4 regions of the Variovorax sp. 01T432 genome follow, and region 3 is predicted to be linked to each of the others. Evidence: predicted binding sites of a transcription regulator. Region 3 holds the regulator's gene; each other region holds the start of a gene.
What was found. The regulator FNR, encoded in region 3, switches genes on or off when oxygen is low (the NO sensors DNR and NnrR bind a similar motif). The targets are predictions, from matches to a motif close to TTGATNNNNATCAA.

Region 1: a site for FNR is predicted at 5,763-5,776, ahead of AC1DNF_RS22770 (cytochrome C). Genes of this name have one in related genera too.
Region 2: a site for FNR is predicted at 5,294-5,307, ahead of AC1DNF_RS22810 (TraR/DksA family transcriptional regulator). Genes of this name have one in related genera too.
Region 4: a site for FNR is predicted at 4,252-4,265, ahead of AC1DNF_RS22910 (universal stress protein). Genes of this name have one in related genera too.

What each region holds. Positions count from the first base shown of each region.
Region 1 is NZ_JBFTPS010000033.1:1,214-8,849, forward strand. It holds gene AC1DNF_RS22730 (hypothetical protein) at 1-788, shown strand, start outside; gene groL (chaperonin GroEL) at 792-2,420, opposite strand; gene AC1DNF_RS22740 (hypothetical protein) at 2,443-2,826, opposite strand; gene AC1DNF_RS22745 (hypothetical protein) at 2,837-3,247, opposite strand; gene AC1DNF_RS22750 (universal stress protein) at 3,436-4,257, shown strand; gene AC1DNF_RS22755 (sensor histidine kinase) at 4,385-5,089, shown strand; gene AC1DNF_RS22760 (hypothetical protein) at 5,086-5,415, opposite strand; gene AC1DNF_RS22765 (YgaP family membrane protein) at 5,510-5,704, opposite strand; gene AC1DNF_RS22770 (cytochrome C) at 5,900-6,304, shown strand; gene AC1DNF_RS22775 (efflux transporter outer membrane subunit) at 6,301-7,636, shown strand, end outside.
Region 2 is NZ_JBFTPS010000033.1:15,937-23,572, reverse strand. It holds gene AC1DNF_RS22835 (PHA/PHB synthase family protein) at 1-1,722, shown strand; gene AC1DNF_RS22830 (BON domain-containing protein) at 1,822-2,475, shown strand; gene phbB (acetoacetyl-CoA reductase) at 2,475-3,197, shown strand; gene adhP (alcohol dehydrogenase AdhP) at 3,243-4,274, shown strand; gene AC1DNF_RS22815 (zinc-dependent alcohol dehydrogenase family protein) at 4,280-5,269, shown strand; gene AC1DNF_RS22810 (TraR/DksA family transcriptional regulator) at 5,381-5,755, shown strand; gene AC1DNF_RS22805 (adenylate/guanylate cyclase domain-containing protein) at 5,960-6,991, shown strand; gene AC1DNF_RS22800 (FAD-binding oxidoreductase) at 6,964-7,636, opposite strand, start outside.
Region 3 is NZ_JBFTPS010000084.1:7,363-14,998, forward strand. It holds gene AC1DNF_RS33640 (acetyl-CoA C-acyltransferase family protein) at 1-355, shown strand, start outside; gene acs (acetate--CoA ligase) at 368-2,350, shown strand; gene AC1DNF_RS33650 (sulfite exporter TauE/SafE family protein) at 2,452-3,162, opposite strand; gene hemN (oxygen-independent coproporphyrinogen III oxidase) at 3,165-4,583, opposite strand; gene fnr (fumarate/nitrate reduction transcriptional regulator Fnr) at 4,681-5,421, shown strand; gene AC1DNF_RS33665 (FixH family protein) at 5,429-5,695, opposite strand; gene ccoG (cytochrome c oxidase accessory protein CcoG) at 5,714-7,162, opposite strand; gene ccoP (cytochrome-c oxidase, cbb3-type subunit III) at 7,186-7,636, opposite strand, start outside.
Region 4 is NZ_JBFTPS010000033.1:35,076-42,711, reverse strand. It holds gene AC1DNF_RS22935 (SDR family NAD(P)-dependent oxidoreductase) at 1-45, opposite strand, end outside; gene AC1DNF_RS22930 (epoxide hydrolase family protein) at 106-1,401, opposite strand; gene AC1DNF_RS22925 (hypothetical protein) at 1,628-2,017, opposite strand; gene AC1DNF_RS22920 (hemerythrin domain-containing protein) at 2,119-2,703, opposite strand; gene AC1DNF_RS22915 (trypsin-like peptidase domain-containing protein) at 2,786-4,189, opposite strand; gene AC1DNF_RS22910 (universal stress protein) at 4,329-4,865, shown strand; gene AC1DNF_RS22905 (hypothetical protein) at 5,007-5,216, shown strand; gene mgtA (magnesium-translocating P-type ATPase) at 5,243-7,636, shown strand, end outside.

The sequences.
Region 1 (7,636 bases), on a different contig from region 3:
TGTCGATACGGCGCAATCGCCAGGCCCTGGGGCAGTTGCTCGATGTCGGCGCGCGGGTGCGCTATTTCGATCACCACGAGGTGTGCGAGATGCCCTCGCACCCGCTGCTCGAGGCGCATATCGACTGCGCCAGCGACATCTGCACCAGCCTGCTGGTGGACCGCCGGCTCGGCGGGGCCCATCGCGCCTGGGCGCTGGTGGGTGCCTATGGCGACAATCTCGCCGCCGTCGCCGACCGCCTCGCGCTGGCGTCCGACGTCGATGCCGGCGACTGCGCGCTGCTGCGGCGCCTCGGGGAGGCGATCAACTACAACGCCTATGGCGACGACGAGCGCGACGTGCGCATCGCCCCGCGCGAGCTCTACGCCATCATGGCGCGCTACCCGGACCCGCGCGACATGATGGCGCACGAATCGATCGTGGACGAGATCGACGCGCAGCGCCGCGCCGATCTGGAGCAGGCCATGGCGGTCGCCCCGCTCTGGCAGGACACGCGGGGCAACGTGCGCGTGCTGCCCGACGCGCCGTGGAGCCGGCGCGTGCTGGGCTGCATCGCCAATCAGCTGGCCAGCGCCGAGCCGGAATGCGCGCATGCGGTGCTCAAGCGGGCCGGCAAGGGCTTCGCCGTCAGCCTGCGCGCGCCGCTGGCCTCGCCCTCGGGCGCGCATGAACTCTGCAGGCGCTTCGGCGGCGGTGGACGTGCGCGCGCGGCCGGCATCGACGGCTTGCCGGCGGACGAACTGGCCCGCTTCGTCGGGGCTTTCGCCAGCGCCCGCTGGGGCGCCTGAGCTTCAGTAGAGTTCGGGGTCCAGGCCGGGCCGGGACTCGGCCGAGGCCTTCTTCGGCGCATTGGCGATCATGCAGTCCGTGGTCAGGATCAGGCTGGCGATCGAAGCCGCGTTCTGCAGCGCCAGCCGCGTCACCTTGGCCGGGTCGATCACGCCCATCTCCAGCATGTCGCCGTAGGCGCGCGTCGCGGCGTTGTAGCCGAAGCTGCGCTTCGTCGACTCGTCCACCCTGGCCAGCACGATGGACGGCTCTTCGGCGGCGTTGCTCACGATGCGGCGCAGCGGCTCCTCGAGCGCGCGCTCGATGATCTTGATGCCCGAGGCCTGGTCCAGGTTCGGCTCGCTGATCTTGGCCAGGGCCCGGCGCGCGCGCAGCAGCGCCACGCCGCCGCCGGGCACGATGCCTTCCTCGACCGCGGCACGCGTCGCGTGCAGGGCGTCCTCCACGCGCAGCTTGCGCTCCTTGAGCTCCGTCTCGGTCGCGGCGCCGACCTTGATCAGCGCCACGCCGCCCGAGAGCTTGGCGATGCGCTCGTCGAGCTGCTTGCGCTCGTAGTCGCTGGTCTGGCTGTCGCGTTCCTTGCGGATCGCGGCGATGCGGTCGCGGATGGCCTGCGTATCGCCCGCGCCGCCGATGATCGTGGTGCTCTCCTTGTCGATCACCACGCGGCGCGCGCGCCCCAGGTGCTCGACCTTCGCGCTGGCCAGGCTCAGGCCGAGTTCGCTGGAAATGACCTGGCCGCCGGTCAGCACGCCCATGTCCTGCAGCATGGCCTTGCGGCGGTCGCCGAAGCCCGGGGCCTTGACGGCGCAGGTCTTGACCACGCCGCGCACGCTGTTGATGACCAGCGTGGCCAGCGCATCGGCGTCCACGTCCTCGGCAATCACCAGCAGCGGCGAGCCCGACTTGGCGGCGGCCTCCAGCAGCGGCACCAGGTCGTTGATGGCCGACAGCCGCTGGTCGCACAGCACGATCTGCACGTTCTCCAGCACGGCCGCCTGCTTCTCGGCGTTGTTGATGAAGTAGGGCGAGAGATAGCCGCGATCGAACTGCAGCCCCTCGACGATCTCCAGCTCGCTCACCAGTCCGGAGCCGTCCTCGATCGACACCGCGCCCTCGCGGCCGACCTTGTCCATCGCGCTGGCGATCAGGTCGCCGATGGAGCGGTCGTTGTTGGCCGAGATCGCCGCCACGTGCGCGATTTCCTGCGAGGTGGCGCAGGGCTGCGCCATGGCCTTGAGTTCGGCGACCACGGTCTCCACGGCCAGGTCGATGCCACGGCGCAGGTCCATCGGGTTCATGCCGGCGGCCAGGTACTTCAGGCCCTCCTGGATCATCGAGTGCGCCAGCACGGTGGCGGTGGTGGTGCCGTCTCCGGCCATCTCGCTGGTGCGGGCCGCAACCTCGCGCAGCAGCTGGGCGCCCATGTTCTCGAAGCGGTCCTCCAGCTCGATCGAGCGAGCGACCACCACGCCGGAGTTCACGATCTGGGGCGTGCCGAACTCGCTGTCGATGATCACGGTGCGCCCGCGCGGGCCCAGCGTGACTTTCACCGCGTCGGCGAGCGTGTCGACGCCGCGGCGGATCTTGTCGCGTGCCTCTTCGCGAAAAAGCAGTTTCTTGACGGTCATGATGGTTGATTTCCTCAGGGCTTCATTCCTGTGCGGCGCGGCTGGTGATGCGGTCGAGCCTGGCGTAGAACTGATGGGCCAGGGCCACCAGCTGCGCCTCGGTCGGATGGGCGACGGTGTCCCAGCCGACGATCTGCGACATCAGGGCGGGGCGATGCTTCTCGACGTAGCGGCGGAAGGCGGCCTGCGCGAGGTTCGGCGCGGTGACCAGGACTTCCTTGATGCCGGTCAGCGCATCGCAGACGCTGCCGAAGAAGGCCTCCTCGGTGCGCGCGGCGCCGCCGGGCTGGCGCGCGTCCGGCGGATGGGCATAGAGGTTGTGGACCCGCATGCGTTCGGGCGGGTCGAGGCGCACCAGGTGGGCCTCGCGATGGTCGAGCCAGAGGACGGCACGGAAGATGGACATGAAGCGCTCCCTATTCCTGCGACCAGTAGAAGACCGCCTCGACGGCGCCGCGCTCGATGTGCACGGTCCGGGTCTGCGTGCTGCCCGCGTAGGTGGCGCTGACCCGGTAGGCGCCGGGGTCGAGGTGCACATAGAACAGCGGCCCGGTGTCCCGATAAGGGCCGAAGGAGGCCGCGCGGCCTGTCCCCTCGATCGTGACGGAGACGCCCGTGAGATAGGCGCCGCTGCGCGCCTCGGCGAAGGTCAGCCGCAGGTTGTAGAGGTCCCGTGTAACCTGCATCGCCTGCTGTTCCTCGTTGCCGATGCCGCCGTTGGTGCTGGCGCCCGGCGCCAGCACGACGGGCGCCGCGAAGGCCATGCATGCCGGGAGGGCGAGGAGAATCAGAGCGCCGCGGCGCCAGAGCTTGCGCAAGTTCGTCATTTCGGGCTCCCCAAGTGATGAAGGCACTTTAAGAAGCGCGCGAGGCCGCGGTATTGCGCCTTGTCAAGGATCGGGCGCGCGACCGGGCGCGTGCCGCCGCGATCCAGCTGGCTTGACCTCGGACAAACCGGCCGCGTCCGCGCGGGGCTAAGGTGCGGGCATTCACCTCATTCCCTGAAGGAGCATCCATGCAAAACCCCAGATCGATCCTGTTGCACCTGGACAGTTCGCCGCGCGCGGCGGAGCGCGTCAAGGTCGCTCGCCAACTGGCCGAAGCCTTCGATGCGGAGGTGACCGGCGCGCCGTGCACGATGTCCGCCCTGATGCGCTATCCCTTCGCGCTGGAGGGCGCGGCCGAAGCCGTGGCCATCATGCAGGACCTCGACAAGGAATGCCGCGACAAGGCGTATGCCACCTTCATGAAGGGCAGCGAAGGCTCGACCCGGATGCACTGGACCGAGCCGGCGAGCGACGCGCCCTGGGGCTTCGCGCGCCGGGCGCTGTACGCCGACCTGATGGTCCTGGGGCAGCGCGATGCGGACGACCCGCAGGCGAGCGAATTGCCGGTCGATTTCCTTCCGAGCCTGCTGGTCGAGAGCGGCAAGCCGGCGCTGATTCTTCCCTACGCCGGCCCCGTCAGCCCGATCGGCCAGACCGTGCTGGTGGCCTGGAAGGAGACACGCGAATCCGCGCGCGCCGTCTCGGCCGCCTTGCCATGGCTGCGCACCGCCCGGCGGGTGGACCTCGTGAGCTACGGCGAGGACGCCGGGAAAGCGCTTCACGATCTGCAGGCGTACCTGAAGATCGAGGGCGTACAGGCCACGGCCCATCCGGGCGGGCCCGAAACCGGCGACGCGGGCGCCAATCTCCTGTCGCTGACATCCGACCTGGGTTCGGACCTCCTCGTGATGGGCTGCTATGGCCACAGCCGCGCGCGCGAATGGGTGCTCGGCGGCGTCACGCGCTCGATCCTGGAGTCGATGACGCTGCCGGTGCTGATGTCGCATTGAGGCGGGGCTCGTGTGAGCCTTTGTTTCGGCTCGCTCGAATCGTTGACATGAGTCAATAAGTTCGTGTGCGGCACGATCGATGATGAGTCCGAGCCCGCTGCGGGCCACGATTTCTGAGGAAAGCCGAATGAAGATCGATCTCGTCACTGTCCAGAACAGGACGCAGCCATGGGCAGAGCGGGAAACCGAGTTGCAGCGGGTCCGGGAGCAGGAGCGTGCGCACCTGGCGCGCGAGCTTCATGATGAGCTGGGCGCGATCCTGACGGCGGCCAAGCTCGACGTCGCGTGTCTCAGGTCACGCCTGGGCGGCGAGCGGCCCGAGATCGCGCAACGCCTCGAACACCTCTTCAGCACCCTCAACCGGGGCATGATGCTGAAGACCTCGATCGTCGAGGGCCTGGCGCCCCCGCTGCTCGAAGATTCCGGCCTGGCGGCGTCGCTGGAAGACCTGGCAAGCGATTTCGCCTTCACCTCCGACGTGGCCGTCTCGACCAGGCTGGAGGATGTGCTGATCGGCGATCCTGGCCGGCTCGTCGCGTATCGCCTCGTCCAGGAGTGCTTGACGAACATCGCCAAGTACGCCTGCGCCACCCAGGCGCAAGTGCTGCTGGTCGACTGCGGACAGGACACGATGGTGTCCGTCTCCGACAATGGTGTCGGCTTCGATGCCAGCCAGTTGTCATCGTCGCGGCATGGCTTGTCGGGAATGCGTGAGCGCGTCGAACTCTGCGGCGGAACGCTCACTGTGAGTTCCAGCCCGGACAAGGGCGCGCGGATCGTCGCGATGCTGCCCAAGCAGGCTCCCGCGCCCGGCGCGAGCGCCGCTTCCTAGGCGGGGCCCTTGCGTGCAATCCGGCGCGCAAGAAAGGTCATCATGCGTCGTTTCGGCCGTCGCGCGGGCGCCTCCGCGGCCGGAAGGCCGGCATCGGGAACGGCTTCGCGGCGCAAGGCCAGCATGCGCTGTCCACGCGGCGTGATCTCGAACACCGTGGCGGGGTCCTGCCGCGCGCAGTCGTCGCAATCGACGTGAACGCAGGGGATGAACGCCCGGATATGACCCGCGGCTTCGATCAATCGCAGTTTCTCGATCTCGGCCCGGTCGACAATGACGAGCGGAAGCTTCGCGTCCGCAAGCTTCTGCAGCAGTTGCGCCACCATCGCGCGTCTCCTTGTCTCTGTTTGTCTCCAGCCGTCTGCGGCCATTCGCGGGCACGAACTCAGCGCGCGAGCAATGCGCTGCTGCCTCGCGGCTTCACGGCGCTTCTCGCGAGCAGGTGCTGAATCCGAAGAGTGAATAGGCCGGACATCTCGAGGCCAGCCCGGTGATCAGGGGCACCACGCCGATATAGCCCCAAGGGCCGATCGTCCCGGCGATGGCAAGCCCGATCAGCAAGACCCCCACGGCAATCCGCAAGGTCCGATCGGCGGTTCCGACATTGGCTTCCATGATTTCTCCTCGCAAGACGCAATGAAATACATCCTGCGCGCGCGAGGGGGCCCTGGTGTTGAGGTGGATCAAGATTTCATGCCGCGGCGCCGCGCATGTGGCGCCCGGCCAGCCGCTCTTCCCGGCGCTTGCGCTAGGTCAACACCGCGGGCCCGCCGCCGGGTCATGCTGAGTGCCCGGTCGAAGGAGTTGATCATGTCGCCCATTTCCCAGAATCCAAGAACCGGCGCGCTGATGCGGCCGTTGCGCCAGCGGCACGCCGTCATGCTGGCGGCATTGCTGCTGCTCGGCGCGCTCGCGCCGCTCTCCTCGCCGAGGGCGCAGGCACGCGGCGAGTTGCTGTATGCCACGCATTGCATCGCCTGCCACACCGCGCAGATCCATTGGCGCGACAAGAAGCTCGCCACCGACTGGGACAGCCTCAAGGCGCAGGTGCGGCGCTGGGACGAGGCCGCCTCCCTGCGATGGAACGACGACGACGTCCTCGAGGTGACGCGCTATCTGAACGAGAGCTTCTATGGCTTCCCGCCGCCCACGGGTCCGGTCGGCGTGATGGGGCCCGCCGTGGATGAGGGGCGCGCAGGACTGCGCCGAAAGTGAGTCGGCCTGCCGTCATCAGCCTGGCGCTTGCGCTGTCGTGCGGCTGTGCTTCGATGGCGCCGCCTGACGATCTGCCGCCGCTGCCGGTGGCCTCGCGTTTCGACGATGTTGCCGCCACACAGGCACCCGAAGCGGCGGCCCCGGGTTGGCAGATCTACTTCATCGACCCCCGCCTGCGCGAGTTGATCGCGCTTGCCCTGGCGAACAACCGCGACATCCGCAGCGCCGTGGCGCGGGTGGAGGAAGCCCGCGCCGCCTGGGGCATCCAGCGCGCGGACCGCCTGCCGATGCTCTCCGCGCAGGCGGGCCTGGACCGGTCCCGAGTGCCCGCCGATCTCAACCTGACCGGGCAGCCGCTGGTCGCCAGCCAGTACCAGGCCGCGCTCGGCATCAGCAACTGGGAGCTGGACCTCTGGGGCCGCGTGCGCGACCTCGACCGGGCGGGGCTGGAGAGCTTCCTGGCCACCGACGCCGCGCGCCGCGCCGTCCTCGTCGGGCTGATCGCGGAGGTCGCCAACGGCTACCTCGCATTGCGCGAACTCGACGAGCGCATCGCGCTGGCGCGCCACACGACAGAGACCCGGGCGGAGAGCCTGCGCATCTTCAGCCGCCGGCTGGAGGTGGGCGCGGCCTCGCGCCTGAGCGTCACGCAGGTCGAGACGCTGCTGTCGCAGGCCCAGGCGCTGGGCGCTCAGCTCGAACAGGCGCGCGAGGCCCAGCTGCATGCGCTGACGCTGCTGGTCGGGGCGCCCGTGGATGCGACGCCCGCACCCGGGCGCCTGGACGAACAGCCCCTGTTCGCGGAAGTGCGCGCGGGGCTGCCTTCGGACCTGCTCGCCGGCCGGCCGGACATCATCGCCGCCGAGCATCAACTGAAGGCCGCGAACGCGAACATCGGCGCCGCGCGCGCCGCCTTCTTCCCGCGCGTGACGCTCACGGCGGCTTTCGGCACGGCGAGCGCGCAGCTCGATGGCCTGTTCGCGACAGGCAGCGGCGCCTGGACCTTCTCGCCGGCCATTTCGCTGCCCATCTTCGACGGCGAGCGCCGCCGCAACAACCTCAGCGTGGCCGAGGCCCGGCGCGATCTGGCGGTGGCCGGCTACGAGAAGGCCGTGCAGGTCGCCTTCCGCGACGTCGCGGACGCCCTGTCGGCGCGCCGCTGGCTGGCCCGGCAGCTGACCATTGCCCGGCAGGCCCTGGCGGCGCAGACGGAACGCGCCCGGCTCTCGCAGCTGCGCTACGACAGCGGCGCCTCCGGCTTCCTGGACGTGCTGGATGCCCAGCGCGACCTGCTGGCCGCCGAACAGCAGCTGGTGCAGACGCGCCGCGCCC
Region 2 (7,636 bases), on a different contig from region 3:
ATGGACGAAAAAGCCGAAGCACTGGACCGAACGCTGCACGCGAGCCTGGCCGAACTCACGCGCGGGATCTCCCCCGCCGCGCTGATGCTGGCCTGGGCCGACTGGGCCATCCACCTGGCCGCGCAGCCGACCCGCAGCGCCCAGGTGCTGGGGGTCCGCCCCTGGTTGCGCGCGCTCGAGATGAGCAGCCCCGCCCTTCAGCATCTGCCCGGGCACAAGCCGCCCACCCCCGACCCTCGCGAGCGCGACCGCCGGCTCGCGGACCCCGCGTGGGACGCATGGCCGTTCAGCTTCTACCGCGACGTCTTCCGCGCCGGCGAGGAGTGGATCGCCGACCTGACCGAGGGCGTCCCCGGCGTCGACCGCCATCACCAGCAGGTGGTGGAGTTCGCGGCCCGGCAGCTGCACGCCATGTGCTCGCCGGCGAACTTCGCCGCCACCGATCCGCTGGTGCTTCAGAAGGCCGCGGCGACCGCCGGCACGAATTTCCTGCAGGGCGCGCAGAACTGGGCGCAGGACCTGCAGCGCACCCTCCAGCACCAGCCGCCCGAAGGCGTGGAGAACTTCCTGCCGGGACGCGATGTCGCGATCACGCCCGGCAAGGTCGTGCTGCGCACCCACCTGATGGAGCTGATCCAGTACACGCCCACGACCGCCACGGTTCATCCCGAGCCGGTCCTGATCATGAGCGCCTGGATCATGAAGTACTACATCCTCGACCTGTCGCCGCACAACTCGCTGATCCGCTACCTGGTCGACCACGGCCACACCGTGTTCGCGATCTCGTGGCGCAACCCGGATGCCAAGGATGCGGACTTCGGCATCAACGACTACCTGGCGCAGGGCCTCATGGCCAGCCTCGATGCGATCCAGGCCATCGTGCCCGGCCAGCGCGTGCATGCGCTGGGCTATTGCCTGGGGGGCACCCTGCTCGCCATCGGCGCCGCGGCCATGGCACGCGACCGCGACGAACGCCTCGCCACGGTGACCCTGCTGGCCGCGCAGACCGACTTCACCGAGCCGGGCGAGCTGAGCCTCTTCATCGACGAGAGCCAGCTCTCCTTCCTGGACGACGTGATGGCGCGCCAGGGCTATCTGGATTCGAGCCAGATGGCCGGCGCATTCAACCTGATGCGCGCCACCGATCTCATCTGGACCCCCCTGGTGCGCAACTACCTCATGGGGGAACGCATGCCGATGACGGACCTCATGGCGTGGAACGCCGACGGCACGCGCATGCCCTACCGCATGCACGCGGGCTACCTGCGCAGCCTGTTCCTCGAGAACGCGCTGGCCGAGGGGCGCTACCTGGTGGACGGACGCCCGGTATCGCTGGGCGATATCGGCGTGCCGATCTTCGCCGTCGGCACCCGGACGGACCATGTCGCGCCCTGGCGCTCCGTCTACAAGATCAACCTGCTCTGCGACACGGAAATCACCTTCGTCCTCACCGACGGCGGCCACAACGCGGGCATCGTCAGCGAACCCGGCCACCCGCATCGCCACTACCAGATCCTGCGCCGCGCCGCCAATGCGGCCTACGTGCCGCCGGAGGCCTACCTGGCGCGGGCCGAGCCTGTCCAGGGGTCCTGGTGGCCCGCGTTGCAGCAGTGGCTGGCACGGCATTCCGGCCCGCGCCGCAAGCCGCCCCGCGCGCGCGACGCGTCGCCGGCCCGCACGCCGCTGTGCGACGCGCCGGGGACCTACGTCATGACGCGCTGAAGACAGGTGCGTCGTCGCCTCTTGATCCAGCGCAACGCTCGCCGCCCCTGCCCTGCCTACAGTGGTTCGATGCGTTCAATCCTCCATGAAAGGCAGCACATGAAATCCGATGCTCAACTGAGAAGCGATGTCGTGGCCGAACTGAGCTTCGATCCCGCGGTGACCGCCACCGACGTCGGCGTGATCGTCAAGGATGGCGTGGTCACGTTGACCGGCCACCCCGCCAGCTACGCGGAGAAATTCGCCATCGAGCGCGCCGCCCAGCGCGTCAAGGGCGTGAAGGCGCTCGCGATCGAGATGAACGTGAAGCTCGCGGCCGGCTACGAGCGCACCGATGCCGACATCGCGATGGCGGTGGAGCGCGCGATCGAGTGGAACGTCCTCGTGCCCGACGACAAGATCCACCCGATGGTGGAAAAGGGCTGGGTCACCCTCAGCGGCGAGGTCGAGTGGGAGTTCCAGCGCCGCGCCGCGGAAGGCGCCGTGCGCAACCTGCTGGGCGTCACCGGCGTCACGAATCTCGTCATCATCAAGCCCAGGGTCACGCCGGCCGACGTCGAGAAGAAGATCCAGGAAGCCCTCGAGCGCCAGGCCGATCGCGAGGCCCGCCACGTCGAGGTTTCCGTCGCCGGCACCCAGGTCACGCTGCGCGGCAAGGTCAGCTCCTGGGCCGAGCGCAAGGCCGTCCAGGGCGCCGCATGGTCGGCGCCGGGCGTGGCCAGCGTCATCAACAACCTGCTGGTCGAAGCCTGATGACGCGCGTCGCATTGGTCACCGGCGGCACCGCCGGCATCGGGGCGGCCACGGCCGAAGCCCTGCTCGCCGCGGGCTACCGCGTCGCCTCCAACTATGGAAGCAACACCCAGGCCGCCGAAGCCTTCGGCGCGCGCACGGGCATTCCCACCTTCGCCTGGAATGTCGCCGACCCGGTGGCCTGCCGCGAAGGCGTGGCCCGGGTGGAAGCCGCGCTCGGCCCGGTCGAGGTGCTGATCAACAACGCCGGCATCACGCGCGACGCGATGCTGCACAAGATGAGCTTCGAGCAGTGGCGCGAGGTGCTCGACGTCAACCTGGGCGGCTGCTTCAACATGTGCCGCGCCGTGATCGAGGGCATGCGGGAGCGGCGCTTCGGCCGCATCGTCAACATGGGCTCGGTCAACGGCCTTTCCGGCCAGATGGGCCAGACCAACTATGCCGCCACCAAGGCGGGTCTCATCGGCTTCACGAAGTCGCTCGCCCTGGAAGGCGCGTCGCGCAACATCACCGCCAACGTGATCGCGCCCGGCTACACCGACACGGCCATGGTCGGCGCGGTGCCCGCCGATGTCATGGCGCAAATACTCAAGACCATTCCGATGGGCCGCCTCGCGACCCCGGCGGAGATCGCGCGCAGCGTGGTGTTCCTGGCCGCCGACGACGCCGGCTTCATCACCGGCATCACGCTGTCCGTCAACGGCGGCAAGTACCTGCCCTGACGGCCGGTCGCCGCTTCCCTTTTCCGCCCCCCTGGAGTCCACACCATGCAGATGATGAAAGCCGCCGTCGTCCACGCCTTCGGGCAACCCTTGCAGATCGAGGAAGTCCCCGTGCCCGAGGTGCCGCCGGGCCAGGTGCTGGTGAAGGTGGCCGCCTCCGGCGTCTGCCATACCGATCTGCACGCCGCCAGCGGCGACTGGCCCGTCAAGCCCACCCTGCCCTTCATTCCCGGCCATGAGGGCGTGGGCCACGTCGCGGCGGTGGGCGCCGGCGTCAAGGACATCAGGGAAGGCGACCGCGTGGGCGTGCCCTGGCTGCACACCGCGTGCGGCCACTGCGAGCACTGCATCACCGGCTGGGAAACCCTGTGCGACCAGCAGCAGATGACCGGCTACACCGTCAACGGCGCCTACGCCGAATACGTGCTGGCCGATCCGGGCTACGTGGGCCACCTGCCGGCGAATATCGGCTTCACCGAGATCGCGCCCGTGCTGTGCGCGGGGGTCACGGTCTACAAGGGCCTCAAGGTGCTGGAATGCAAGCCGGGCGACTGGGTGGCGATCTCCGGCGTCGGCGGCCTGGGCCACCTGGCGGTGCAGTACGCCAAGGCGATGGGCTTCCACGTCGCCGCCGTCGACATCGACGACGAAAAACTGAAGCTGGCCCGGAGCGTCGGCGCCGACATGGTGATCAATGCGGCGACGCAGGACCCCGTGCAGGAGATGCAGAAAGCCATCCGCGGCGCGCACGGCGTGCTGGTGACGGCCGTCTCGCGCAGCGCCTTCGCGCAGGCGCTGGGCATGCTGCACAAGCGCGGCACCATGTCGATGGTGGGCCTGCCGCCCGGCGATTTCGCGCTGCCGATCTTCGACGTCGTGCTCAATGCCAAGACCGTCCGAGGCTCGATCGTCGGCACCCGCAAGGACCTGCAGGAGGCCCTGGCCTTCGCCGGCGAGGGCAAGGTCCACACGGTGTGCAGCGAAGACCGGCTCGACAACATCAACGCGGTGTTCGACCGGATGCGCGAAGGCCGCATCGAAGGCCGCGTGGTGATGCGGATGACCGCCGAGGACTGAGCCCCATGCGCGCCATGGTGCTGCACGCCGCCGGCCAGGCGCTGCGGATGGAGGAGCGCCCGCTGCCCGAGCCCGCCGCCGGCGAGCTGAGGCTGCGCGTCCTCGCCTGCGCGGTCTGCCGCACCGACCTGCATGTGGTCGACGGCGACCTGCCCCTGCCCGTGCTGCCGATCGTGCCGGGCCACGAGATCGTGGGCCTCGTGGAGGCGCTGGGCGCGGGCGTCGGCACGCATCGCGTGGGGGACTGCGTCGGCGTGCCATGGCTCGGCCACACCTGCGGCCACTGCGCCTTCTGCGACAGCGGCAGGGAGAACCTGTGCGATGCGCCGCGCTTCACCGGCTATCACCGCGACGGCGGCTTCGCCAGCCACGTCGTCGCCGAGGCCGCGTTCTGCCTGCCGCTCGGCCAACTGGCGCGGGACCCGGCCCACGCCGCGCCCCTGATGTGCGCCGGCCTGATCGGCTGGCGCTGCCTGAAGGCGGCGGGCGCCGATGCCCGGCGCCTGGGCCTCTACGGTTTCGGCGCCGCGGCGCACCTCATCGCCCAGGTCGCCACTGTCCAGGGGCGGCGGGTGCACGCCTTCACGCGGCCGGGCGATGGCGCCGGCCAGACCTTCGCGCGAAGCCTCGGCGCCGTGTGGGCCGGGGGCTCCGACGAAGCGCCGCCCGAGCCCCTGGACGCCGCGATCATCTTCGCGCCGGCCGGTGAGCTCGTGCCCGCGGCGCTGCGCGCGGTGCGCAAGGGCGGAAGGGTCGTGTGCGGCGGCATCCACATGAGCGACATTCCCAGCTTTCCCTATCGGCTGCTCTGGGAAGAGCGGCAGATCGTCTCGGTCGCCAACCTGACGCGCGCCGATGGCCGCGAATTCCTCGAACTGGCACGCGCGCATCCCCCTCGCATCCACATCAGGACCTACCCGCTGGCCCAGGCGAACGAGGCCCTGGCGGACCTGCGTGCCGGCCGCGTGGAAGGCGCCGCCGTCCTGCTGCCCTGAACGCGGCGTGGCGCGCGGCCCGCATTGACGCAGGTCAAGGCCGGGCAGGCATCCGGGAGCGACGATCGATACCGTCCTTCCCATTCCAATTCCTCTTCACCGAGCCTCCCCATGAAACATCTGACCGCCGCCGACCGCGAGGCACTTGCGGAACAACTTCGCGTCATGAAACGCGCGGTCCTGGACGAAATCCGGGGCACCGCGGTCCAGTTGGACGCCACCATCGAATCGACCGGCGCCGAGGTTCGAAACCATGCCGACGAGGCCGCGGACGAACGCTTGGACGACGTGCGCTTTGCCGAGATCGAGATCGACCGCACCAGGCTCCACGACATCGAGCAGGCCGAGCAGCGCATGGCCAAGGGCAGCTATGGCGTGTGCGCCGATTGCAACGAGGAGATTCCGCGCGAGCGCCTGATGGCGCAACCGATCGCCATCCGCTGCGCCGCCTGCCAGAGCGCCGCCGAAGCCCGGCATCGCCACTGAGCGGGATCGGCTCTTCGAAGCTCGCGTGCAATGCCGCGCGAGATGCGGATTCGATGCGCCAGGCGCCAATGGACGGCGCGAGATCGAGGCCGCGCGGTCCGATGCAGGCGTGCGCCGTGGTGCCATTAGACTCGCGGGCAGATGACCGCCACACTTTCCGCCGTCACGCGCGAGCGGCTGCGGCACTTCATGCGCATCATCCGCATGGCCGCGGTCATCGGTGCGGGCGTCGGTGCAATCTACGGCGCCGCGATTGCCGGACCGGGCGCTCGCTCGCTGCTCGTTGCCCTGCTGATCTCCGTACCGATCGGTGTCATCGACGCGCTGCTCACGGCTTCATGGATCGCCGGCATCGAGATCTTCCTGCTGCCTCGCGCTTCGATGCGATGGCTCGACGCGCTGCCGTTCGCTGCGGTGTTGATCCTGAAGACGCTTGCCTACGGCGCGATCGGTGGGGCGGTCCTCACCGGGCAGCCGGGAGAGCGCCTGTTGGGCGTCGTCACCGTCTATAACGCGCGCACCGGGCTGATTGCGGTCTGCCTCTCGCTCGTGGCCGTCGCCGTCGTGGTGATGATGTTTCAGGCCGCGGGCCTCGTCGGCTACCGGACCTTCATGGCTCTTCTGCTCGGAAAGTATCGCCGGCCCTACGCCGAGCGGCGCTTCTTCCTCTTCGTCGACGTGGTGGGCTCGACCGCGATCGCCGAGCGGCTCGGAGCGCTGGAGGCACATCGCTTCCTTGCCGCGGTGTTTTCGGCGGTCGCCGAACCGATCGAGCTGTGCCGCGGCGAAATCTACCAATACGTCGGCGACGAGATCGTCATCACCTGGGTCGAGGCCGATGGCGTTGCCGATGCGCGGGCGTTGCGCTGCTTCTTCGCGATGCGCGCGGCGCTCGCCGCGGACGCGAGCCGCTTCGTCCAACGCTTCGGCGTGCAACCCACACTGCGTGCGGCGCTGCATCTGGGCGAGGTCATCGCCGGCGAGGTCGGCCAGGTGCGCCGCGCGATCGTCTTCCATGGCGACGTCATGAACACGACCGGGCGCCTCGAACAGGCGACCCGCGAAGTCGGATGCTTCTTCATCGCATCGGCCGAAGCGCTCGCCTCCCTGGTTCCGCCGCCCGAGATCCGTATCCATGACCTTGGCGCGCTGGCGCTGCGCGGACGAATCGAGCCCTTCCATGCGTTCTGCGTCGACATACAGGCACATCAGACGCGGCGCACGCACTTGTCGTAGAGATGCAGCGCGCGGCCCTCGGGGTCGTACCTGGCCTTGAGCGCTTCGTAGCGCGTCATCCCATAGGCGCGGTCGAACTCCTCGCGGGTGAAGAAGCAGTCGGAATAGAGCGACTTGATCCCGCCCGGGCGCATCACCTCCTTCTCGACCAGGCGATTGAAGTGCCCGGGCTCGAGCGGCCGCGTGTCCCGCACCACGTCCCAGAAGCCGAAGTTGACGTAGAGTGTGCCGGGCTTGAGCGGGTACAGGCTGAAGGCGCCGTCGCCGAACGGCGCGCGCACCGGGCAGATCCACACCGGCAGGATGCCGGTCGTGGCCGAGAGGAAGGCCAGGAATTCCGCGGCGCGGGCGATCGGTATGTCGACATCCTGGATCACCGACTCCCGGTACACGCCGCGCCAGCCGGCCACGAGCCGGTTCAGACCCCAGCGGGAATTCCAGCGCATCAGGCGGGTGTAGGTGCGCGAGTTCAGCCGTTCGCGGCCGAGCAGGCGGCGCACCAGCGGGTACTGCGCGCCGAAGTTGCGCGAGCACCAGAACCAGTCGGTGTCCCAGCGCCAGATGTAGTCGCGCGCGCGCAGGTCGTCCTCGGACTTCTCCAGCAGCGAACGGTAGTAGATGTGCTCGAAGCCGTAGTCGCTCGGC
Region 3 (7,636 bases):
GGTGGGCTACAGCCATGCCGGCGTCGATCCGACGCTGATGGGCACGGGCCCGATCCCGGCGACGCGGCGCGTGCTCGAGCGCACCGGGCTGAAGTTGAAGGACATCGACGTCATCGAGTCCAACGAGGCCTTCGCGGCGCAGGCCTGCGCCGTGGCGCGCGAGCTCGACTTCGACCCGGCCAAGGTCAATCCCAACGGCTCGGGCATCTCGCTGGGCCATCCCATCGGCGCCACCGGCGCCATCATCACGACGAAAGCGCTGTACGAGCTGGAGCGCACCGGGGGCCGGCGAGCGCTGGTCACGATGTGCATCGGCGGCGGCCAGGGCATCGCTGCCATCTTCGAACGCGTCTAGGAGCATCACAACATGACTGTCAATGAAACCCCCTCGGCATCGCCCGACTACACGCCGTCCGCCATCACGGTGCGCAATGCCCACGTGTCCGGCCGGGCGGCCTACGACAAGCTGGTAGCCGAAGCGGACGCCGATCACGAGGCCTACTGGGCCAGGCTGGCGCGCGAGTTCATCACCTGGAAGACGCCGTTCATCGACGTGCTCGACCAGAGCGATGCGCCCTTCTTCAAGTGGTTCGCCGACGGCACGCTCAATGCCTCCTACAACTGCCTGGACCGCAACGTGGAGCGCGGCCTGGGGCAGAAGACGGCCATCATCTTCGAGGCCGACGACGGCAAGGTCACGACCGTCACCTACGCCGAACTGCTGGAGCGCGTGTGCCGCACCGCCAATGCGCTGAAGTCGCTGGGCGTGGGCAAGGGCGACCGCGTGGTCATCTACATCTCGATGTCGATCGAGGGCGTGGTCGCCATGCAGGCCTGCGCGCGCATCGGCGCGATCCATTCGGTGGTGTTCGGCGGCTTCTCGGCGCATGCGCTGCGCGACCGCATCGCCGACACCGGCGCGGTGCTCGTGCTGACGGCCGACGAGCAGGTGCGCGGGGGCAAGCATCTGCCGCTGAAGGCGATCGTCGACGAGGCGCTGGCGCTCGGCGGATGCGAGAGCGTGCGCCATGTGCTGGTGTCGCGGCGCACCGGCGGCGAGGTGCCCTTCCAGGCCCCGCGCGACCTGTGGATGGCCGAGCTGAGCGCCTCGCAGCCCACCGCCTGCGCGCCCGAATGGGTGGGCGCCGAGCATCCGCTCTTCCTGCTCTACACCTCCGGCTCCACCGGCAAGCCCAAGGGCGTGCAGCATTCGACCGGCGGCTACCTGCTGCATGCGGCGCTCACCTGCAGCTGGACTTTCGACCTGAAGCCCGAGGATGTCTTCTGGTGCACCGCCGACATCGGCTGGGTCACGGGCCACACCTACATCGCCTACGGGCCGCTGGCGCTCGGCGCGACGCAGGTCGTGTTCGAGGGCGTGCCCACCTACCCCGATGCCGGCCGATTCTGGAAGATGATCCAGGACCACCTGGTCACCGTCTTCTACACCGCGCCCACGGCCATCCGTTCGCTCATCAAGCTCGCCGACGGCACGCCGGCCGTGCACCCGCGCAACTACGACCTGAGCAGCCTGCGCATCCTCGGCACGGTCGGCGAGCCGATCAACCCCGCCGCCTGGGAGTGGTACTACCAGAACGTCGGCGGCGGCCGCTGCCCGGTGCTCGACACCTTCTGGCAGACCGAGACGGGCGGCCACATGATCACGCCGCTGCCGGGCGTCACGCCGCTGGTGCCGGGCTCCTGCACCCTGCCCTTCCCCGGCATCAGCGCCGCGGTGGTGGACGAGGTGGGCAACGAGCTTCCGTGGGGTCAGGGCGGGCTGCTGGTCATGAAGAAGCCGTGGCCGTCGATGATCCGCACCATCTGGGGCGACCCGGAGCGCTTCAAGGCCAGCTACTTCCCGAGCGAATTCCAGGGCCGCTACTACCTGGCCGGCGACGGCGCGATCCGCGACCCGAAGACGGGGTATTTCACCATCACGGGCCGCATCGACGACGTGCTCAACGTCAGCGGCCACCGCATGGGGACGATGGAGATCGAATCGGCGCTGGTGTCGTGCACGGAACTGGTGGCCGAGGCGGCGGTGGTCGGCCGGCCCGACGAGACCACGGGCGAGGCGGTCTGCGCCTTCGTGGTGTTGAAGGGCGGCCGCCCGAGCGGCGATGAGGCCAAGCGGATCGCCACCGAGCTGCGCAACTGGGTGGCCAAGGAGATCGGCCCCATCGCCAAGCCCAAGGACATCCGCTTCGGCGAGAACCTGCCGAAGACGCGCAGCGGCAAGATCATGCGGCGCCTGCTGCGCAGCATTGCCAAGGGCGAGGCCATCACGCAGGACACCTCGACGCTGGAGAACCCGGCCGTGCTCGACCAGCTGGGCCAGGCCTACTAAGAAACTCATGCCATCGAACGCCGAATTTGACTGTGACCCCGGTTTCATGCCCCGGGGTCAGGCCTGCCTGATGGCGAACTACTGAGGATGCGGCGAGACGCTCAGCGGCACCAGATCTCGATCTGGCGGCCGAGGTCCATCCACAGCGCCTGGCCGGCCACGGCGGCGAGCACGCCGCCGGCAAGGCGGGTGCCCCACTCCCCGCGCATCGCGCCGAGCGCGCGCATGTGCCGCCAGAGCCACGGTGCCAGCACGAGCGAGAGGCCGCTGCCGACGGCAAAGAGCGCCATGACCAGCGCGCCCTGCAGGCTGTCATTGCCGAGGCCGGCGAGCATGAGGGCCGAATAAAGAAGCCCGCAAGGCATCGAGACCCAGAGCGCGCCGGTCGCGAGCACGCCCCAGGTCGAGCCGGTGAGTGGCCGCAGGCGCGCCGCCAGCGCACGGCCGATGTGGTGGGCCCACAGCGGCTGGCGCCCCAGCGCCGCGAGCGACAGGCCCCAGGCGAGCACGAACACGTGGAGCGTCACCCACAAGGGCCGCAGCGCAGCGACCTGTTCGCTGGCGAATCCGAGTCCCTGGAAGGCGGCGGCCGCGCCGGCGCCGGCGGCGGAATAGCCAGCGATTCGGCCCGCGTGGAAGACCATGGACGCGGGCAAGGCACGTGCCGCGCCGGGCAGCGCCGCGACCCCGCCGCCGGCCGGCGCGCGCACGATGCGGATGACGCCCGCGCACGCGGCGCCGCACATGGCGACGCAATGCGGCCCGCCGGCCAGCCCCATGAGGAGCGCGGTTCCGACCAGCGCCGCCTGCATGATCAGACGATGCGCGAGAAGCGCGTGCGGTTGCGGTCGGCCTGGAGGTATTGGTCGAACACCATCGCGATGGCGCGCACGAAGAACCAGCCGGTCGGCGTGACCTCGATGTCGTGGTCGCTCAATCGCACCAGCCCTTGCGCCACCAGCGGACCGAGGGCGGCGAACTCGGGCGTGAAGTGATCCCTGAAGTTCACCAGGTGCGCCAGCCCGAAGGATTCGAAGTCCAGATGGCCCTGGCACATCAGCGCCATGATCACCGCGCGCCGCAGCACATCCTCGCGCGTGAGCGCCAGGCCGCGCACCACCGGCAGCCGGCCCTGGTCGAGCAGGTCGTAGTACTCCTCCAGCGTCTTGGCGTTCTGGCTGTAGGTGGCGCCCACGCGGCCGATGGCCGAGACGCCGATGGCGACCAGGTCGCAGTCGGGGTGCGTGCTGTAGCCCTGGAAGTTGCGATGCAGCCGGCCCTGCCGCTTGGCGACGGCGAGCGGGTCGTCGGGCAGCGCGAAGTGGTCCATGCCGATGTAGACATAGCCGGCCGCCGTGAAGGCCGCGATCGAGCGCGAGAGCATGCCGAGCTTCACCGCCGCCTCCGGCAGGTCTTCGGCCGCGATGCGCCGCTGCGGCTTGAAGCGCTCTGGCAGATGGGCGTAGGCATAGAGCGCGATGCGGTCCGGACGCAACTCGCAGATCTGCGCCAGCGTGCGGTCGAAGGAGGCCGTGCTCTGGCGCGGCAGTCCGTAGATGAGATCGACGTTGATCGAGGAGAAGCCCAGCCGCCGGGAGGCCGCCACCAGGTCGAACACCTGCTGCGCGGGCTGGATGCGGTGGACGGCCTTCTGGACCTCCGGATCGAAATCCTGCACGCCGAAACTCAGGCGGTTGAATCCAAGCTCCGCCAGCACCGCGAGGCGATCGGCGTCCACGGTGCGCGGATCGATCTCGATCGCGTACTCGCCCTCCGGCGACAGCGTGAAGGCGGACCGAAGAAGCGCCATGAGCTCGCGCAGCTCCGCGTCTTCCAGGAAAGTCGGCGTGCCGCCCCCCAGGTGCAGCTGGCTGACGACGGCGCCCCGGCCGAGCTGCTCCACCTGAAGCTCCACTTCGCGCGCGAGGTAGTTCAGGTACTCGCGCGCCTTGCCGCGCTGGCGGGTCACGATCTTGTTGCAGCCGCAGTAGTAGCAGAGCGACTCGCAGAACGGGATGTGCACATAAACCGACAGCGGGCGGACCCGCGCGCCGGCCGTGCAGCGCAGTCTCAGGGCGTGGGCATAGTCCTGCGCGGTGAACGCCTCCACGAAGCGGTCGGCGGTGGGATAGGAGGTATAGCGCGGGCCGGGCACGTCGAGGCGCCGCAGCATGGCGGGCGACGGCAGCGGCGAGGACGGCGCGGGAATGGCGATGACTGGCGCTGGAAGCATGAAGAGGCTCTGGACACTGGAAATGGCCCACTATGGCGCCGGCATGCCCCGCGATCCTTGACGTGCGTCAATCCTCCCTCAGGTGCGCGCTTGGACAATCGCGCAAACCACGACCAAGTCAATGAAAACCGAACATATCAAGGTCGCCTGCTCGAACTGCAACCTGCGCGACCTCTGCATGCCGAGCGGCCTGAGCCCGGACGAATTGCAGCGCATCGACAACCTCGTCGCCACGCGGCGCAAGGTCGCGCGGCGCGAGACCCTGTTTCGCAACGGCGAGCGCTTCACCTCCCTCTACGCGATCCGCACCGGCGTCTTCAAGACCCGCGTGACCAGCGAGGACGGGCGCGACCAGGTCACGGGCTTCCAGATGGCCGGCGAGATCATCGGGCTGGACGGCATCGTCAACGACCGCCACAGCTGCGACGCCGTCGCGCTGGAGGACGCCGAGGTCTGCGTGATGCCCTTCGATCGCATCGAGACGCTGTCGCGCGAAGTCCCCACGCTGCAGCGCCATGTGCACCAGGTCATGAGCCGCGAGATCGTGCGCGAGCACGGCGTGATGCTGCTGCTGGGCAGCATGCGGGCCGAAGAGCGGCTGGCCGCCTTCCTGCTGAACCTCGTGCAGCGACTGCACGCGCGCGGATTCTCGCGCTCCGAACTCGTCCTGCGCATGACGCGCGAGGAGATCGGCAGCTATCTCGGGCTCAAGCTCGAGACCGTGAGCCGCGCGATGTCGAAGTTCGCGGAGGACGGCATCGTCGAAGTCCAGCACCGCAACCTGCGCATCGTGGACCCCGACGCCTTGCAGCGCATCGTCAATCCGGCGAACTGCTGAGCGGCGCTCAGGGCGCCAGGTCGGCCGCCGGCGTCGCCGCGTGGTTGCGCCCGGCCAGGGCGGGCATCAGCTTCTTGTCGGCCAGGGTCTTGTTGATCTCGATGCCCTGGCGGTAGTAGTCCGCCGCGATCACCGGATCGGGCATCTTCACGGCAATCCAGAGCGTCGTGAGGCCGGCGACGACGACGACCGCGGGGCCGCCGAATACCATCCAGACCAGTGGGTAGGACCACCAGGGTCCGCTCCTGGCCTGTGATTCTTCTGCGTCTTTCATCTCTTCTCCTTTTGTGACTCAGCGAGGCACCATGAAGGTGGCCTTCTCCGACACGCGCGCGCGGCCGTCGGCCGAGCGCACATCGAAATACACGTTGTGGGAACCGGCCGGCGTGCTGCCATAGGGCAGCTGCAGGCGCACCGCGACCCAGCGCGATTGGGCGGCACCGACCTCCACCGGCCCGGCCGGCGAGACGTTCAGGCCCGGGAGGCCGCTGGCCTCGATGCTGTAGCGTTGCGGCTTCTCGGTCGCATTCATGATCTGGAGCCGGTAGACGTTCTCGAGCGCGCCGCCCTCGACGATGCGGGCGAGCGAGCCGCGGTCGCGCACCACGTCCACCTTGAGCGGCGTGCGCACCACCAGGCTCGTGAGCAGGCTGATGCACAGCACGGCCAGCAGGCTCGTATAGATCAGCACGCGCGGGCGCAGCACGCGGCGCAGCACCTGCCTGGGCGTCCAGTGGCCGGCCATGCCGTTCTGCGTGGCATAGCGGATCAGGCCGCGCGGTGTCGCCATCTTGTCCATCACCGTGTTGCAGGCGTCGACGCAAAGACCGCAGCCGATGCACTCATACTGCAGCCCCTTGCGGATGTCGATGCCGGTCGGGCAGACCTGCACGCACAGGTCGCAGTCGATGCAGTCGCCCAGGCCCTGGGCCCGGGCGTCGGTGCCCTTGGCGTGGACACCGCGAGGTTCGCCGCGCTCGGCGTCGTAGCTGACGATCAGCGTGTCGCGGTCGAACATGGCGCTCTGGAAGCGGGCATAGGGGCACATGTACTTGCAGACCTGCTCGCGCATGAAGCCCGCATTGCCGTAGGTGGCGAAGCCGTAGAAGAAGACCCAGAAGACTTCCCAGGAACCCATGCGCGTCTGCAGGAATTCCATGCCCAGATCGCGGATCGGCGTGAAGTAGCCGACGAAGGTGAAGCCGGTCCACATCGCGATGCCCAGCCACACCAGATGCTTGAACCACTTCTTGACCAGCTTCTCCACCGAGAATTCCCCCTCGTCCAGCCGCATGCGAGCGATGCGGCTGCCTTCGATCTTCTGCTCGACCCACATGAAGATCTCGGTGTAGACCGTCTGCGGGCAGGCATAGCCGCACCACAGGCGTCCGGCCACGGCGGTGAACAGGAAGAGCGAAAGCGCGGACACCACCAGCAGGCCGGTGAGGTAGATCAGGTCCTGCGGATAGAGCACCAGCCCGAGGATGTAGAAGCGCCGCGAGGCCAGGTCGAACAGCACCGCCTGGCGCTGGCCCCATTCGAGCCAGGGCAGCCCATAGAAGAGAAGCTGGGTCAGGAACACCATGCCCCAGCGCCAGCGCGCGAAGACGCCGCGCACGGTGCGGGTGTAGATCTTTTCCTGCGCGGCGAAGAGACCGCCGCCGCCCTCGGGCGCCGTGGCCGCGGCGATCGGTATCACCCGGCGCGCGGGCCGGGTCTTGACGGGCGTGGAATCGGTCATCCTTGTCTCGGGTGGCATCTCAGTCAGGGCGTTGCGGCGACGGGCGTAGCGGCGCCGGGCTTGTTCGACAGGCCCCACACATAGGCGGCCAGCACATGGATCTGCGCCTCGCTCAGGCGGCCCTGCTGCGCTGGCATCTGGTTGGTCTTGCCGGTGTTGATGATCGAGACGATCGCGTCCTGCCCGAAGCCGTGCAGCCAGATCTTGTCCGACAGGTTGGGCGCGCCGATGGCGGTGTTGCCGACGCCGCCGATGCCGTGGCAGGCCGCGCAGGCGGCGAACTTGGCCTTTCCGAGGCCGGCGCGCACCGAGTCGTGCGAACTGCCCGACAGGCTCAGCACATAGTTGGCGACGTTCTTCACGTCCTCGGCCGTTCCGACCGCCTCGGCCATCGGCGGCATCACGCCGGTGCGGCCCAGGGTGATCGACTCCTTGATCTTCTCCGGCGTGCCGCCATGCAGCCAGTCGTTGTCC
Region 4 (7,636 bases), on a different contig from region 3:
CTGGGATGCGCCGGTGACGATGGCTGCTTTCTGGGTCGAGTTCATGGCAAATCCCTTCTCGCGGCGATGCACGCCGCTCGCTTGATGCTGGAAAAAGTCCGTCGCTCAGGTCCGCAACGCCTTGAATCCGGCGCGCAGCTCCGACACGAAGAGCTGCGGCTGCTCCCACGCCGCGAAGTGGCCACCCTTGTCGAGCCTGTTGTAGTGGACGAGCTTGGGATAGGCCTGCTCCGTCCAGCTGCGCGGCGCCGTATAGATCTCGTCCGGAAAGGCGCTCACGGCCACCGGAATGGCGACGTGCTTCGGCGCAAAGAAGGCCAGCTTGCTTTCCCAATAGAGGCGTGCCGAGGAAACGCCGGTCTTCGTCAACCAGTAGAGCGTGATGTTGTCGAGGATGTCGTCCCGCGTCAGCCCCTCGGGCTGGCCGTCGAACACACGTGCGATGAGCGCGTAGCTGCGCGCGTCGTGGTCGAGCATCCATGCGGCGAGGCCGACGGGCGAGTCCTCGATCGCGTACAGCGTCTGGGGCCGGCTGCTCATCTCCTGGGCGTAGGCCAGCCCATGCTTGTAGAAGAAATCGAGCTGATCGTATGCATAGCGCTCGTCGGCCGAGAGACCGGCCGGCGGCGGACCGCCGGCCTGGAGCGCCTTCGCGATGTCGTCGGGAATCGTGGCGGGCATGTTGGTATGAATACCGAGCAATCCCGCGGGTGCCTGCAGGGCCATCTGCTCCGTGACCGCATTGCCCCAGTCGCCACCCTGCGCCACGTATTGCCTGTATCCGAGGCGATTCATCAGCACGATCCAGGCGCGCGCGATGCGAATCGGGTCCCAGCCCGTGGTGCCTGGCTTCGCGGAGAACCCGTGGCCCGGCAACGACGGAATCACAATGTCGAAAGCGTCCGCTGCATCCGCGCCATGTGCCGTCGGATCCGTCAGCGGCCCGACGATCTTCAGCTGTTCGATGATCGAACCGGGCCACCCGTGCGTGACGATGAGCGGAAGTGCATTCTTGTGTTTCGAACGGACATGAATGAAATGAATGTCGAGCCCATCGATCTCGGTCATGAACTGCGGCCAGGCATTCAGTCCGGCCTCGCACTTGCGCCAGTCGTAGGCGCCTGCCCAGTAGCGTGCGAGCGCCTGCGTCGTCGCCAACTGCACGCCTTGCGATGCATCGGCGACCGTTTCGCGCTCCGGCCACTTCGTTGCCGTGATGCGCCTGCGCAAGTCCGTCAGATCCGCCTGCGGGTAGCTCACACGGAACGGACGAATGGCCGGCTGGGGACTCGCCTCCTGGGCGAAGCCGGGCGGGGAGGTCAAGGTGATCAAGGGGGCGGAAAGCGCGGCTGCCGAACCGACCACGAAGTCGCGCCGGCTGAAGAATGAGGACTTGGTCATGAACGAATCCTTGTTTGAAAATTGGTTCGATCGATGCGCGATGCGCACAGCGAATCAAATCAAACGAGGTGGTGCCGGTCCATTGCACGATGGTGTCGGCCGATACCTTGGTATGAGCCACCGCGGTCCATCGCGTGAGGAAGATCCTGTCGCCCGCGGATTGGCGGACGAGTGCAGACCGAGGGGCGACGCGACTGCTGCTTCGCGCCGCCACAAGATCGAGGCGCTACCTCGCCTGCGACACGCGCGGCTTGCCGCGAGCGCCGGCCCTGCTCTTCTGGATATCCCTCAGCCGCTCCAGTTGCGCGGGGCAGTCCGCCGACGCCGCCACCAGGACGAAGGGGCTGCGCCGCAGCGAGGTGATCGTCTTCTCGACCAGCACCGGATCGCGGCCTTTCGCGACGAGTCCGGCCGCGACGGCGGCGCGCGAACTCTTGAAGAAGGCTTTCTCGAAGGCCGGCGTTCCGCAGCGCGCGGCGATGACGCGGTAGTCCGCCTCCAGCTGCTCGCCCGAACTCGCCACATCCGCGGCCGGCGCCGCCAGGGAAATCCCTGACAGGCAAATGCCCGCGACAGCGACCGATGCGGCCAAACCCAGTTGTACGTGCGTGTTCATGTCCCCTGCCCTTCCCGAACAGTGCAGCGTCCGGGAGCACCATCGTAGCCGCGCGCGCTCGCGGCCGCACGAACTAATGCACGCGCGCCGGCCAAACGTTGTCAGTGCGCCGCGCCCAGCCCGATCGGCGCGGGCACGGCATTGACGATGCGCGTGAAAAGCGCGCTGTATTCCGCCTCAGGCTCCTGCCCAGCCAGCGCGTCGCGGTTGGTGAGGAATGCGGCGTCGAGTTCCGCCCAATCGTCTTCCGTCAGCATCCGCTCGGCCAGGGGCAGGATCTCCCGCTCCTCCAGGGCCATGTGCGCGAGATAGAAGTCGACATAGCTTTCGACGGCCTTCTCGAAGACCTCGCGGCGCGATTCGCCCATCATCTCGAAGGCAAGCAGCGCGTGCTCGACATTGCGGATGCGGCGCTCCCCGCGCGCATGGTCGTCGTCCAGGCGGTCGAGCAGTTCGCGCGACAGCGGCGTGCGCGCGCGCAGCTTCGGGAACAGCAGTTCCGTCTCCTTGCGGTGGTGCCGCTTCTCGGGAAACTCGTCGACGTAGAACAGCATGGCCCGCAAGGCGCCGAAGTCGGGCAGCGTGCCTTCCCTGCGATGCTGGGCGAGCAGCAGGAGGATGGAGCGAAGCATGGCCGAGAGGGCCGAGTGTTCGTCGCGAATGATCTTTATGGTGGCATGCGTCATGCGGGTCTCCAGGTTGAAGCCCGTAGCCTCGCACCGCCGGCCGCTTGCCGCTTTGTCGGAGATCAAGAGAGAGCGGTCTTCCTCAATGCCCGCGTTCCACCGGGACGAAACGCGTCGCCGCGCCCCGCCGGATGAGCAGGGCCAGCGTCTGCGCATCCGCGAAGGAGGCAAGGGCCGCGTCGAGGTCCGCGATGCGGGCGACGCCCACGTCGTTGACGGCCAGCAGCATGTCGCCAAAGCGGATGCCCGCGCGCTCCGCCGGCCCGGACACCGTCCGCACATACAGGCCCGGCGTGATCGATCCGATCCCCTGCCCGGGCGAGCGCTCCAGCAGGCCGAGCCCCAGGCGCGGCTCGGGCATGCTTGCCGGCGCGACGATGCGCGGAGGAAGGTCGGGCACGCTCTCGGCGACCACGACCGTCACCGTCAGCAGCACCTTGCGGCGCCAGATCCGCAGCGCGATCGAGCTGCCGGGCCGCGCGGCGGAAACGCGCTCCTGGATCTCGGGGGCGGGCATCGCGGCGGCGCCGTCGGCCGAGAGCACGACGTCGCCGCTGCGCAGCCCGGCGCGCGCGGCCGGCCCCGCCGGATCGACCCGGACGATCAAGGCCCCCGACGCGCGCTCGAGGCCGAAGGCCGGAGCGAGTTCCGGCGTCAGCGCTTGAATCCGCGCCCCGATCTGTCCCCGCGTCACGCGGCCGTTCGAGCGGAGTTCGGCAACGATGCGCATGACCAGGTCGATCGGCAGCGTGAAGGAAACGCCGAAATACCCGCCGTCGGCCGAATAGATCATCGAGTTCATCCCGACGACTTCGCCCCGCTCGTCGAGCAGCGGTCCGCCCGAATTGCCGGGATTGAGCGCCACGTCGGTCTGGATCAGCGGCACCCCGCCGCCATCCGGGAGAAAACGCGGATTGGCGCTGACCACGCCGGCGGTCACGCTGTTGTCGAAGCCGAAGGGCGCGCCCAGCGCGGCCACCCATTCACCGGGGCACAGCCGCGCGCTGCTGCCGATCGCGGCCACGGGCAGGTTCGATGCCGCGATCTTCAACAGCGCAACATCGGTGTGCCGGTCGAGCCCGACCAGTTCGGCCGGAAAGCGCCGCCCGTCTGGGACAACGACCGCGATCTCCTGCGCCCCGGCCACCGCATGCGCGCTGCTGAGGACGAGCCCGTCGCTGCTCAGGACGAAGCCCGAGGCGGACGAACGGCCCGCCTCGGCCCTGTACGGGTCTGGCGTCGGTGCTTCCTCGCCGTTTCGCGCGTCGCCGGCTGCCTCGATGCTCAACACCCCGACAACTGCCGGCGCCTGGCGCGCGACCGCCGTGACGAAATCGACGCCCCGCCTCCCGGATTCCGGCCGATTCAGGCACCCCGGCTCGCCCGACCATGAAGGCGCGGCCGCCGCAACGAGCGCACACCCCGCCAACGCCAGGACGGCGAGGCGGCCGGTCAAGGCGCGCCGGGCAGGCAGTCGAATCTTCATGCGCTTGCCTTCCTTGCAAGTCCTGAAAGCGCTGATGGTGGCCGAGCCTCCGTCGCGCTGGCTTGAGCCATGTCAAGCCGCCGCGACCCCTCCCTTTTCATACTGGATGCTTTTCAACCTGCACCTGAAGGAGCGTGTCATGTACGAGCGGATTCTTGTTCCCGTCGATGGAAGTTCGACCTCCAACCGCGGCCTGGACGAGGCCATTCGCCTGGCCAAGCTGACCCACGGCAAGCTCCGGCTGTTCCATGTGATCGACGAGCTCTCGTTCGCCCTCGGCATGGATGCCTACGCGGGCTATGCCGGCGACTGGCTGACGGTGCTGCGCGAGAGCGGTGCCCGGCTGCTGGCGGAAGCCAAGGCCACCGTCGAGGCGGCGGGCGTCGAAGTCGAGACGGTGCTGCACGACAGCTTCGACGGCTCGGTCCACGAACTGGTCACGGCCGAGGCCAGCCGGTGGCCCGCGGACCTCATCGTCCTCGGCACCCACGGCCGCCGTGGCGTCGGACGCCTGGTCCTCGGCAGCAGCGCGGAGCACATCCTGCGCTTCTCGCCCGTGCCGGTGCTGCTGATTCGCGCGCCGGAGGTCAAGGCCGAAGAAAAGGCGGAGAAGGAAGAGAAGGCAGACAAGCCGATTCACGTCCACCTGCCCTCGGGCGCGCTCGCGTTCGAATAAGAGACACGGCTGGTTGACACAGTGTTTCCGGCCGATGCGATGCATTGACTGTGCGGTCACGCGGGGCGCCTAGATTGAAGGGGCGCCATCACCGTTCCTCCGAATGTCCTTGAGGAAGCAGGGCGCACAAAGGAGACCGTCATGATCGCTTCCCCGGCATCCACTGGCTATGAACTTCTCTTCCGCCCGCTCGCTGCCGCCCATCGCGGCTACGTCTTTCCATGCGACGCGATCGGCCATGTCGACATGGACGCTCTTTCCGAACGGGCGCGCGACAACTACCTGTATGCGCGAGCGGTCATGGGGATGGAAGTCCAATGGCCGGATGTGCGGCCCCGCGGATCTCACTGAATCCGCCGAAGTCGCGGGCGCGCGAGGTGGATAGCCCGGCGCCCCCGTGGTGGGCCGGCACGCCGGCCGACACCCCGGCCGTCACCGGACTCACCGACGCGCAGGCGCGGGAGGCGTTGGCGAAGGACGGTCCGAACACTTTCGAGCAACGCCAGGCGCGATCGCTGTTCGTCCAGTTCACCCGTCGCTTTCTCAATCCGCTCGTCCTCATCCTGCTGGCGGCGAGCGCCTTCTCCGCCCTGAGCGGCGACATCGCCAATGTCGCGATCATCATGGCAATGGTGCTGCTCAGCGTGACACTGGATTTTGTCCAGGAGCACCGCGCCGGCCGTGCCGCCGACAAGTTGCGCGCCTCCGTCACCTTGCGTGCCAGCGTGATGCGCGGCGGGCGGGCGACGGACATCCCGATCGCCGAGGTGGTGCGCGGCGACATCGTGCTGCTGTCCGCCGGCAACCGTGTGCCGGCGGACGGCCGCGTGCTGGAGGCTCGGGATTTCTTCGTCAACCAGGGCCTGCTGACCGGCGAGTCGTATCCGGTCGAGAAGCGACCGGGCGAAGTGGCGGCCGATGCCACAGAACTGCGCCAGGCGACCAACGCCGTCTTCATGGGCAGCACCGTCATCAGCGGCAGCGCGCGCGTGCGGGTCGCCGCGACAGGGCCAGGCACGGCGCTCGGCGAAGTCGCCCACAGCGTCCTGGCCGAGCCGCCGCCCACTGCCTTCGAGATCGGCACGCACCGCTTCGGTCTGATGATCATGAGGGTGACGCTGCTGCTGGTCCTGTTCGTGATGCTTGTCAACGTCCTGCTGCACCGCCCCCTGCTGGACTCCTTCCTGTTCGCGGTCGCCCTCGCCGTCGGATTGACGCCCGAACTCCTGCCGATGGTGATCTCGGTGACGCTGTCGAGCGGCGCGATCCGCATGGCGCGGCGTCGCGTCATCGTCAAGCGGCTGTCCGCGATCCAGAACCTCGGTGCCATGGACGTCCTGTGCACGGACAAGACCGGCACGCTGACCGAGGCGAAGATCAGCCTCGAGCGCTGCGTCGACGCCGACGGCGCCGAGGCCAAGCGCGTGCTGATGCTCGCGCACCTCAACAGCGTCTTCGAGAGCGGCCTCAAGAGTCCCCTGGACGAGGCCATCCTCGCCGCCGCCCCGCTCGCTCCCGGCGCATGGACCAAGGTCGACGAAGTGCCCTTCGATTTCGAGCGCCGCCGCGTCTCGGTGCTGGTCGACAACGGCGCCGCGCGCTGGCTGGTGGTGAAAGGCGCGCCGGACGACGTGCTCGGCTTGTGCGGCACCTGCGAACAGAACGAAGGCCAGGCGCGCGCGCCGCTGGACGAAGCCGCGCGCGAACGCCTGCGCGACCGGTGCCATGCGCTGGAGCGCGAGGGCCTGCGTGTGCTGGGCGTGGCCTGGCGCGAGGTGCCCGCCGCCCACGCGCACGCCGACGTGCGCGACGAGAGCGATCTTGTCTTCGCCGGCTTCGCCGCCTTCATCGACCCGCCCAAGGCGGGCGCCGGCGCCGCCATGGCGGCGCTGGCCAGGAGCGGCGTGGCTGTCAAGATCGTCAGCGGCGACAGCGAGCTCGTCACCCAGCACCTGTGCGCGCTGCTTCGCATTCCGGTCAAGGGCACGCTCACCGGGCGGGAGATCGCCGCCATGGACGACGCGGCGCTGCGCGCCCGCGTCAACGGCACGACGCTCTTCTGCCGCGTCAACCCGGCGCAGAAGAACCGCATCATCCTGGCTCTCAAGGCGCGCGGCCATGTCGTCGGCTACCTGGGCGATGGCATCAACGATGCGCCGCCGCTGCACTCGGCCGATGTGGGCCTGACCGTGGACTCCGCCGTCGACGTGGCGCGCGAAGTGGCCGACATGATCATGCTGGACCATGACCTGGCCGTGTTGCACGAGGGTGTGCTGGAGGGCCGGCGCACCTTCGGCAACGTCATGAAGTACATCATGATGGGCACCAGCTCCAACTTCGGCAACATGCTGAGCCTGGCGGGCGCGTCGCTGTTCCTGCCCTTCCTTCCCATGCTGCCGGCGCAGATCCTGCTGAACAATGTGCTCTACGACCTGTCCGAGGCGGCGATCCCGCTCGACCGCGTCGATGCCGGCGATCTGCGCAAGCCGCGGGCGCTGGACATGGCCTTCATCCGCAAGTACATGCTGTGCTTCGGGCTCATCAGCTCGCTCTTCGACGGCCTCACCTTCTACGTCCTGCTGCGGGTGTTGAATGCCGACCCGACGCTGTTTCGCACCGGCTGGTTCATCGAGTCGCTGGTGAGCCAGGTACTGGTCATCTTCATCATCCGCACGCGGGGCAGCCTGTGGGCAAGCCGACCTGCGCCCGCACTGGCGGCGGCCTCGCTCGCGGTCGTCCTCGTCGCCCTGGCGCTCCCCTTCTCGCGCCTG